Regions from separate parts of the Delftia sp. GW456-R20 genome, predicted to be linked through region 1. Evidence: riboswitches for the same ligand, from Rfam matches in the RefSeq annotation. Region 1 holds a riboswitch; the other holds the start of a gene.
What was found. A riboswitch is a leader RNA that binds a small molecule or an ion and turns the genes downstream of it on or off. The one in region 1 is predicted to bind glycine.
Positions count from the first base shown of each region.

Region 2: linked by a shared signal. The riboswitch ahead of A4F85_RS21540 (D-amino acid dehydrogenase) and the one ahead of gcvT (glycine cleavage system aminomethyltransferase GcvT) in region 1 are both predicted to bind glycine.

Region 1 covers NZ_LWCN01000003.1:321,120-325,438, reverse strand. The annotation lists gene gcvP (aminomethyl-transferring glycine dehydrogenase) at 1-1,054, opposite strand, end outside; gene gcvH (glycine cleavage system protein GcvH) at 1,126-1,500, opposite strand; gene gcvT (glycine cleavage system aminomethyltransferase GcvT) at 1,637-2,770, opposite strand; glycine riboswitch at 2,830-2,948, opposite strand; glycine riboswitch at 2,964-3,075, opposite strand; gene A4F85_RS02800 (fatty acid--CoA ligase) at 3,245-4,319, shown strand, end outside.
Region 2 covers NZ_LWCN01000004.1:3,630,661-3,634,979, reverse strand. The annotation lists gene A4F85_RS21545 (FIST signal transduction protein) at 1-889, shown strand, start outside; gene A4F85_RS21540 (D-amino acid dehydrogenase) at 931-2,262, opposite strand; glycine riboswitch at 2,355-2,465, opposite strand; gene A4F85_RS21535 (beta strand repeat-containing protein) at 3,117-4,319, shown strand, end outside.

The sequences.
Region 1 (4,319 bases):
TGGCCACCACGGCGGGCAGCACCTGGGCCGTGCAGATGTTGGAGGTGGCCTTTTCGCGGCGGATGTGCTGCTCGCGCGTCTGCAGTGCCAGGCGGTAGGCGGGCTTGCCATGCACGTCCACGCTCACGCCGACCAGGCGGCCGGGCAGGGAGCGCTTGAACTCGTCGCGGCAGGCCATGAAGGCGGCGTGCGGGCCGCCCGCGCCCATGGGCATGCCAAAGCGCTGGGTGGTGCCCACCACGATGTCGGCGCCCCATTCGCCGGGCGGCGTGATCAGGGTCAGCGCCAGCAGGTCGGTGGCCACGATGAAGGCGGCCTGCTTGCCATGGGCCTTGTCCACGTCGGCGCGCAGATCGTCAATGCGGCCGCTGGTGGCGGGGTACTGGGCCAGCACGGCGAAGTAGTCGCCCTCCATCAGCTGGTTCCATTCTTCCAGCGAGTTGGCCAGCAGCACCTCGATGCCCAGCGGCGCGGCGCGCGTCTGGATGACTTCGATGGTCTGGGGATGGGCATCGCCGGCCACCACGAAACGGTTGCTCTTGCTTTTGACGGAGCGCTTGGCCAGCGTCATGGCCTCGGCGGCCGCCGTGGCCTCGTCCAGCATGGAGGCGTTGGCAATCGGCATGGCCGTCAGGTCGCAGACCATGGTCTGGAAGTTGACCAGGGCCTCCATGCGGCCTTGCGAGATCTCGGCCTGGTAGGGCGTGTAGGCCGTGTACCAGGCGGGGTTCTCCAGAATGTTGCGCAGGATGACGCCGGGCGTGTGCGTGCCGTAGTAGCCCTGGCCGATGAAGCTTTTGAGCAGTTGGTTGCGGCCTGCCAGCGCCTTGAGCTCGGCCAGCGCCTGTGCCTCGGTGGCCGCCGGCGGCAGCGCCATGGGCTGGTGGCGCCGGATGGAGGGCGGGACGATGGCGTCGATCAGCGCATCGCGCGATGCCGCGCCAATGGCGCTGAGCATGTGGGCCTCGTCTTCGGGCGCAATGCCGATATGGCGGGCCACGAATTCGGTGGCGTTCTCGAGGGCGGCAAGGGGCTGGGTGGAGGACATCAGCATGGAGGGACCTGTCTCAAAAGCTGAAAAGCGCCAGGGCGGGCCCTGGCGCCCGTCCTGGCTGGAAAGTGGCGTCAGTTGCTCTGTGCGAAGGCCGTGTAGGCGGCTTCGTCGAGCAGCGCGGCCAGCTGGCCTGCGTCGCTGAGCTTGACCTTGAAGAACCAGCCTTCGCCCAGCGGGTCGCTGTTGGCCAGGGAGGGGTCGTCGCGCAGGGCTTCGTTGACTTCGACGATCTCGCCGCTGACGGGCATGTAGACATCGGCGGCGGCCTTGACGGACTCGACCACGCCGGCCACATCGCCCTGGTTGAAGCTGGTGCCCACGGCGGGCAGATCGACGAACACCACGTCGCCCAGCGCATCCTGCGCGTGGAGGGTGATGCCGACGATGGCCGCGTCAGGGTTGGCGGCGTTGATCCATTCGTGGTCCTTGGAATACTGGATGCTCATGGCTTGCTCCGATAGAAACTGAAAAAGAAACCTGTGAAAGGCGGTTTGAGAAAGGTCAGTGCGCACTGTAGCGGCATGCGATGGCAGGAAAAACGAATCCGCCGAACTCGATCCACGCCAAGCGCGCAGGCTGTCCTCAACCGCGGTGATAGCGGGGCGCCACGAAGGGCGTGGCCTGCACCTGCATGGGCACGGCCTTGCCGCGCACCATGGCCTGCAGCGTGGTGCCGATGGCGGCGCTGCCCGGCTCCACATAGGCCAGTGCCACGGGCTGGTTCAGCGTGGGCGACAGCAGGCCGCTGGTGACCTGGCCGACCTTGCGGCCGCTGGCATCCAGCAGCTCCGTGCCTTCGCGCACGGGCACGCGCTCCAGGGCCACCAGGCCCACGCGCTTGCGCGTGAGCAGCTCGGGCGACTGCAGCTGGGCCAGCACGGTGGCCGCGCCGGGAAAGCCGCCTTCGCGCTCGCCACCAATGCGGCGGACCTTCTGCACGGCCCAGTTCAGGGCGGCCTCGGCCGGGGTGGTGGTCGTGTCCAGATCGTTGCCGTACAGGCACAGGCCGGCTTCCAGGCGCAGCGAATTGCGCGCGCCCAGGCCCACGGGCCTGACTTCGGGCTGGGCCAGCAGGGCACGGGCAAAGGCCTCGGCGTGGCTGGCGGGCAGGGAGATCTCGAAGCCGTCCTCGCCGGTATAGCCGCTGCGCGTGATGTACAGCTCGGCGCCTTCCCAGTCGAAGTGGCCGCCCGTCATGAACACCAGCCCGGCCGTGTCGGGCAGCAGGCGCTCCATGGCGGCTGCTGCCTGCGGGCCCTGCAGCGCCAGCAGGCCCCGGTCGAACTGGGGCTCGATTTCACAGCGCTGGCCGATGCGGGCCTGGATGTGCGCCAGGTCTTCGTGCTTGCAGGCGCCGTTGACGATCAGGAACAGGTCGTCCTCGCGGCGCACGAACATCAGGTCGTCCAGAATGCCGCCCGCGTCGTTGAGCAGCAGGCCGTAGCGCTGGCGGTGTTCGCCCAGGCCCAGCACGTCCATGGGCAGCAGCGATTCCAGCGCCGCGTCGGCATCCGGGCCGCGCAGGCTGATCTGGCCCATGTGCGAGACATCGAACAGGCCTGCCGCCTCGCGCGTGTGCAGATGCTCGGCCATCAGCCCCTGCGGGTATTGCACGGGCATGGAGTAGCCGGCAAACGGCACCATGCGCGCGCCCAGTTCCTGGTGCAGGTCGAACAGCGGGGTCTTGAGCAGATCGGTGGTGGAGGCAGCGGTCAAGGAGGGACTCTCTTTTCGGCAAGGGGCAAGGCACAACGCCATCCCGGAATCCCGGGATGTCCTGCCCTGCTGTCCGCTTTACCTGAGAGATTCACCCGCACCTTCCATGCGTGGGGCTTGCTCCTTCGGTGGATGGGGCACACCGCCGTGCCCTGCATCTCTCTCCAGCTAGGAACGCCTGCGGCCGTGGCGGCAGGCGGTGCCAGTCCTTTTGCCTGAGCGTTCGGGGCGAACCCTGCGCCTTCGGCGGTGCCGCTGCCTGTGACCATTGCGGCCGGGCGGGCACTCTCTCCTGACCGGCGCATTCTAGCTGCGGCCAGCGTCCGCGCGGCTTCGGGATTTCCGCGGGCCGACTGCCGTTCCATGCGCTTGCCTGCATGGATGCATTTGCAAATTGCATAACTGTCTAAAAAATCTCCTACATTGAGATGCATCGATATATGAAATCTCGTGAGCGAGAAGGAAGAAGCGCACATGCAGCAGACGCTGGGAGACACATTGGCCTGGCCGGCACGTTACCTGCCGAACAAGGAAGCACTGGTCGCTTGGGAGGGCGGCGAGCGCCGCGCCTGGACCTACGCCCAGCTCGATGCCGAAGTCAACCGCCACGCCCACGGCCTGGCCGAGCTGGGCATAGGCCATGGCGACGTGGTCGCGGCCTTTCTCTACAACACGCCGGCCTTTGTCTTCACCATGCTGGCGGCCGCGCGCCTGGGCGCCATCTTCAATCCCATCAACTACCGGCTGGCGGCGCAGGAGCTGGCCTTCATCCTCAAGGACGGTGCTGCGCGCGCCCTGGTGTTCGAGCACGAGGGCGGCGAGGTGGCCGCACGCGCCCAGGCCCTGCTCAAGGCCGAAGGCGGCGGCATTGGCACGGGCATCGAGCACTGGATCTTTGCCGACGATGCCCCGGCCGACCCGCTGCCGGTCTGGGCCACGCAGCGCCTGTCCGCCCTGGCCAGGGGCCGCAGCAGCGCGCCGCCCCAGGCCCATGTGCGCGAGAGCGACCCCTGCATCCTCATGTACACCAGCGGCACCACGGGCCGGCCCAAGGGCGTGCTGCATACGCACCGCAGCAAGCTGGCGCACAACGCCCTCATGCACCAGACCATGCAGTTCACGCGCGACGACGTGGGCCTGGCCATGGCGCCGCTCAACCACACGGCCGAGCTGCACACCAGCTTTTTGCCGCGCCTGCAGGCCGGGGCCACCCAGGTGTTGCTGCGCCGCTTTGACGTGACCGAGGCCTGGCGCCTGATCCGCGAAGAGCGCGTGAGCTTCTTCTTCGCGGCGCCCACCATGGTCACCATGCTGCTGGCCGACCCCATCGCCTCGCCCGAGCAGGCGCCCGCGCTGCGGCTGGTGGAGTACGGCGGCGCCTCCATGGCGCCGCACCTGATCCGCGAATGGACACGCAAGGTCGGCAGCGACCTGGTCCAGGTCTACGGCACCACCGAGATGGGACCTTGCATGTCCATCCTCCTGCCGCGCGAGCAACTCTCGCACGCGGGCTCGGCGGGGCTGCCCTCCATGGGCCATGACCTCATCG
Region 2 (4,319 bases), on a different contig from region 1:
CGGCGAGGCCGGGTTCACGGCCCATTCGGCCCTGGTCCATGCCGGAGGCGGCCAGCCCGAGCTGGCCGAGTTGCTGTACGAGCTGTCCGAGCGCACCGAGTCCGGCCTGCTGTTCGGCGGCGTGGGCGATGACGGGGACGATGGCGTGGAGGGCGTGCAGATCGCCTGCCGCACCGAGGACCTGCATGCGCAGCATGCGGATGCGCGCGGCATTTTCAGTGGAGGCTTCTCGGGCGTGGCCTTCGGTGCGGGCGTGCCCTGCATCACGGGCATGGCCCAGGGCTGCGTGCCGCTGGGCGAGGGCCTGGAGATCACCGAGGCGCGCGGCGCCCTGGTCACCGGGCTCAATGGAGATCCGGCCTTGCAGCGCCTGCTGCAACTGCTGGGCGTGGAGCTGGAAGGCAGCGACTGGCAGCCCGCGCTGACCACGGTGCGCAGCACGCTGGCGGCCATTGCGCCGCCGGGCCGGGGCATGGCCCACGGCGTGCTCACCGAAGAGGCCCAGGTGCTGACCCTGGTCGGGCTGGACCCGCTGCGCCAGGGCGTGGCCCTGTCATCGGCCGTGGAGGCCGGGCATTCGGTGATCTTCTGCCGCCGCCAGGCCCAGGTCGCGCGCCAGGAACTGCTGCAACTGGGCGCTGCGCTGCGCGATGCGGCGGAGCCCGAGGAGGCGGCGCCCGAAGGCGAGGCACAGCCCCGCATCCGTGGCGCCATCTACATCAGTTGCCGGGGCCGCGGCGGCGGCCTGTTCGGCGGCCCCGATGCCGAACTGCGCACCCTGCGCCACGCACTGGGCGATGTGCCATTGATCGGCTTCGTCGCCGAAGCCGAGATCATGGACGCCCGCCTGCACCGCTTCGCCGGGGTGTTGACGGTGTTCACTGCCTAGGCATCGTACACGCCGTAGACACGGTACACACCGTCTGCACCTCAGACCGCGCGCGGGCGCACCGTGCCTGCGCTGCGATCCGGGTCCATGGCTGCAGCCCCCAGAAAATCGAAATCCACGGCCGGCTGCCTGCCGCTGACCAGGTCGGCCAGCGCCATGCCGGAGCCGCAGGCATGGGTCCAGCCCAGCGTGCCGTGGCCGGTGTTCAGGAACAGGTTGGCGATGGGCGAGCGCCCGATCAGCGGCACATTGCTGGGCGTGGCGGGGCGCAGGCCGCTCCAGAACTGGGCGCGCCCGGTATCGCCGGCGCCGGGGAACAGCTGCTGCACGCGCCGCACGATGGCCTCGCAGCGCACGGGGTCCAGGTTGCGGTCGTAGCCGTTGAACTCGGCCGTGCCGGCAATGCGCAGGCGGTCGCCCTGCGCGCCGGTGTAGCGCGAGAACACCAGCTTGAACTCATCGTCCGTGAGGCTGACCTGGTAGGCCTTGGCGGGGTCCAGCACCGGCAGGGTCACGGAGTAGCCCTTTGCCGGGTAGATGGGCAGGTGCAGCCCCAGCGGCTGGGCCAGCAGCGGGCTGAACGAGCCCATGGCCAGCACATAGGCGTCGCCCTGGATGCGTTCGTAGCGGCCGTCGGCATTGGTCACCTCCACATGGTCGATATGGCGGCTGGCGCCCGCACCCGTGGTGCGCAGCGCCATGACGTGGTGGCCGTGGCGGAACTGCACGCCCGTGGTGGTGGCAATGCGTGCCAGCTCGCGCGTGAAGAGGTTGGCGTCGCCCGATTCATCCTCGGCCGTATAGGTGGCGCCCGCTATCTGCCCGCGCACATGGGCCAGGGCCGGCTCCAGGCGCACGGCCTCGTCGGCGTCGATCAGGCGGCGGTCGCAGCCCAGGGCCTGCATCTGCTCGGTGGGCTTGAGAGCGCCCTCGAACTCGCGGGCGTTCGTGTAGAAGTGCAGGATGCCCTGCATGCGCTGCTCGTACTGGATGCCGGTGTCCGATCGCAGCTGCTGCAGGGCCTCGCGGCTGTAGGTGCCCAGGCGAACGATCTGCCGGATGTTGTGGCGCGTGCGCGCGGGCGTGCAGTTGCGCAGGAAGGACAGGCCCCAGAGCCACTGGCGCATGTCGGCGCGCAGGCGGAACAGCAGGGGGGCGTCCTGCCGGCCCAGCCAGCCCAGCAACTTCAGCGGTGCGCCGGGGTTGGCCCAGGGTTCGGCATGGCTGACCGAGATCTGCCCGCCGTTGGCAAAGCTGGTTTCGGCGCCGGGCGCAGCCTGGCGGTCGATGACGGTCACTTCATGACCGAGAGATTGCAGATAGTAGGCCGAGGCGGTGCCGATCAGGCCGGCTCCGAGAACGATGACGCGCATGACAATGCCCTTTCAAAGGCATGTGCCGGTCACGCGGAAGCTGGTAGCTATGGATTCAATAGCAAGCAGCCGGCGTCCGTCGTGACGCAGCTGCCGCTCCCCCTGTCCTTGGAACCTGAGAGATTCACCGCCGTCCATGGGAACGGGGCTTGCTCCTTCGGTGCGCCGCATATTGCGTGCGGCGGCTCTCCAGACGGCATGTTGTGTTTGCAGTACGGAACCTGAGCGTGTATGGGAGTTTGCGCCTTCGGTGAGGCTCGGCACCGTGGTGCCCGCCTGCTCTCCTGCAGCGGCGATTCTATGTGGCTTGCGCAGCCGGTTCCAGTCGTACTGGGGATACCACCAGTTACTACCTGTATGTGGTGTGGCTGATTCAGGGTATTCCCTAGATCGCTCAAGCGCCTCCCTCGTAGCGCTGGTATGAGTCTCCGATTTCATGTAAAAAAACTATTGAAATAGAAAAAAACATGATTTAGCCTATCGATGTGTGCAGTGGTTTGTCAGTGCATGTTCTGGTCGATTGGACCTGCATGGGTTAACCATGGGTTGTGTATATGTCTGATAGGCGACTTACCGTTGCACAGGTGCAGGTCCATGGAAACTGGCCCGGCACTGAAAAAATACAAGCACGGTGAATATGGTTTGTGGAGGGAGGAATGATTTGCGTCGCAAACCCGACTGAAAGCGTGTTCGGCTCAATGGGCAGCGGAGCAGCTCGCAAACGTTGATGGAAATCCACCTTTTTGATTGACGCGCAGGATCTGCGCGAAACATTTTGCTTCCAAACTCACCGGCTGCAAGGTGAGTTGTGAGCTCGTGATTCAAATAGAACTATTCGAGGTACGGCGATGCAAATGCGCTGGGTACAACTGATGGCCATTGCCATTGGGAAAATCATTTTCCTGTCATATCTCCTTGAGAAAACGGGGAATATCATGCATGCTCTCAATCGCCTGCCTGGTTCGGCATTTTTTCGCAAGTGGCGTGCAGCGAAGTGCCTTTTCTCTTTGCTGCTGCTTTCATGCGCGGGTATCTCATCCACGGCACTGGCGGCGACCGTCGTCTTCACGGTCACCGACAACAGCGACGCTCCCAATGCCAATGCAACGACACCAACCACCTGTGTCAGCACGCTGGGAGGCACCTTTGCTGGCGCATGTACGCTGCGAGCGGCCATTCAGGCAGCCAACTACACGCTGCAAACGCTGGATCCGAGTGCCGATGTTTCCATCGTCTTTGCGCCGACACTGACTACGTCGGTACGAACCATACAGAGTGGGACATCCAAGGATGCGGCCGGAAACCTCCATCCGTATGTCGACAATCAGACGGTTTACGTGCGCTGTGCCAACACATTCGTCAGCGGAGCCCAGTCCGGCGCCGTGACGGGAGCCACCAATGCCTGTGGTCAAACCCAGATGATCAGCGGCGGCGATACGGGCACCACCACTGGTGCCGGTGGTGCCTGGTACTGGCTCAAAGGCACCGTGCCAGCCGGCACGGGCTCATTGACCATCGATTTCGGGGGAGTCATACAAGTCCAGAACTGGGCGGACTCCGCCTGGGAAACCTTTTATCTTGGTGGGAAGAATATCACTCTCACCAATTCGCCCAACATGACCTGTGGCGAAGCGGTATTCGTCGTTGGCTCCTCAGCAAACAATGTCATCATTGATCGCGTCGGTCTGGTGAATGTGGCGCCAACCCCTGCGGGAGAGGGGACGCCGTTCAACTGCGAGCTGTACGCGGAGATTCATCAAGGCGCACAAAACGTATTCTTTGCCAATAGCACAATCAACTCCGCGATATGGAATGGAAATTACGGCAATAACAAGGGCTCGGCCATTTCCGTTGCCGCAAGCAACGGTGCAGGCACGGTTTCCAACATCGTTGTCGATAATTTCACGGTAACGAATCTGCCCAACCCTATCGGGGGAATGCAGCTCGAGCAGTTTTTCCAGGTCATGTCGAACATGACCGTCAACGGATTGACGATCAAAAATTCGAATATCGCACTGAGCCCGACTGGTGGAAATGCGCCCAGGGCCGTGGTGTCG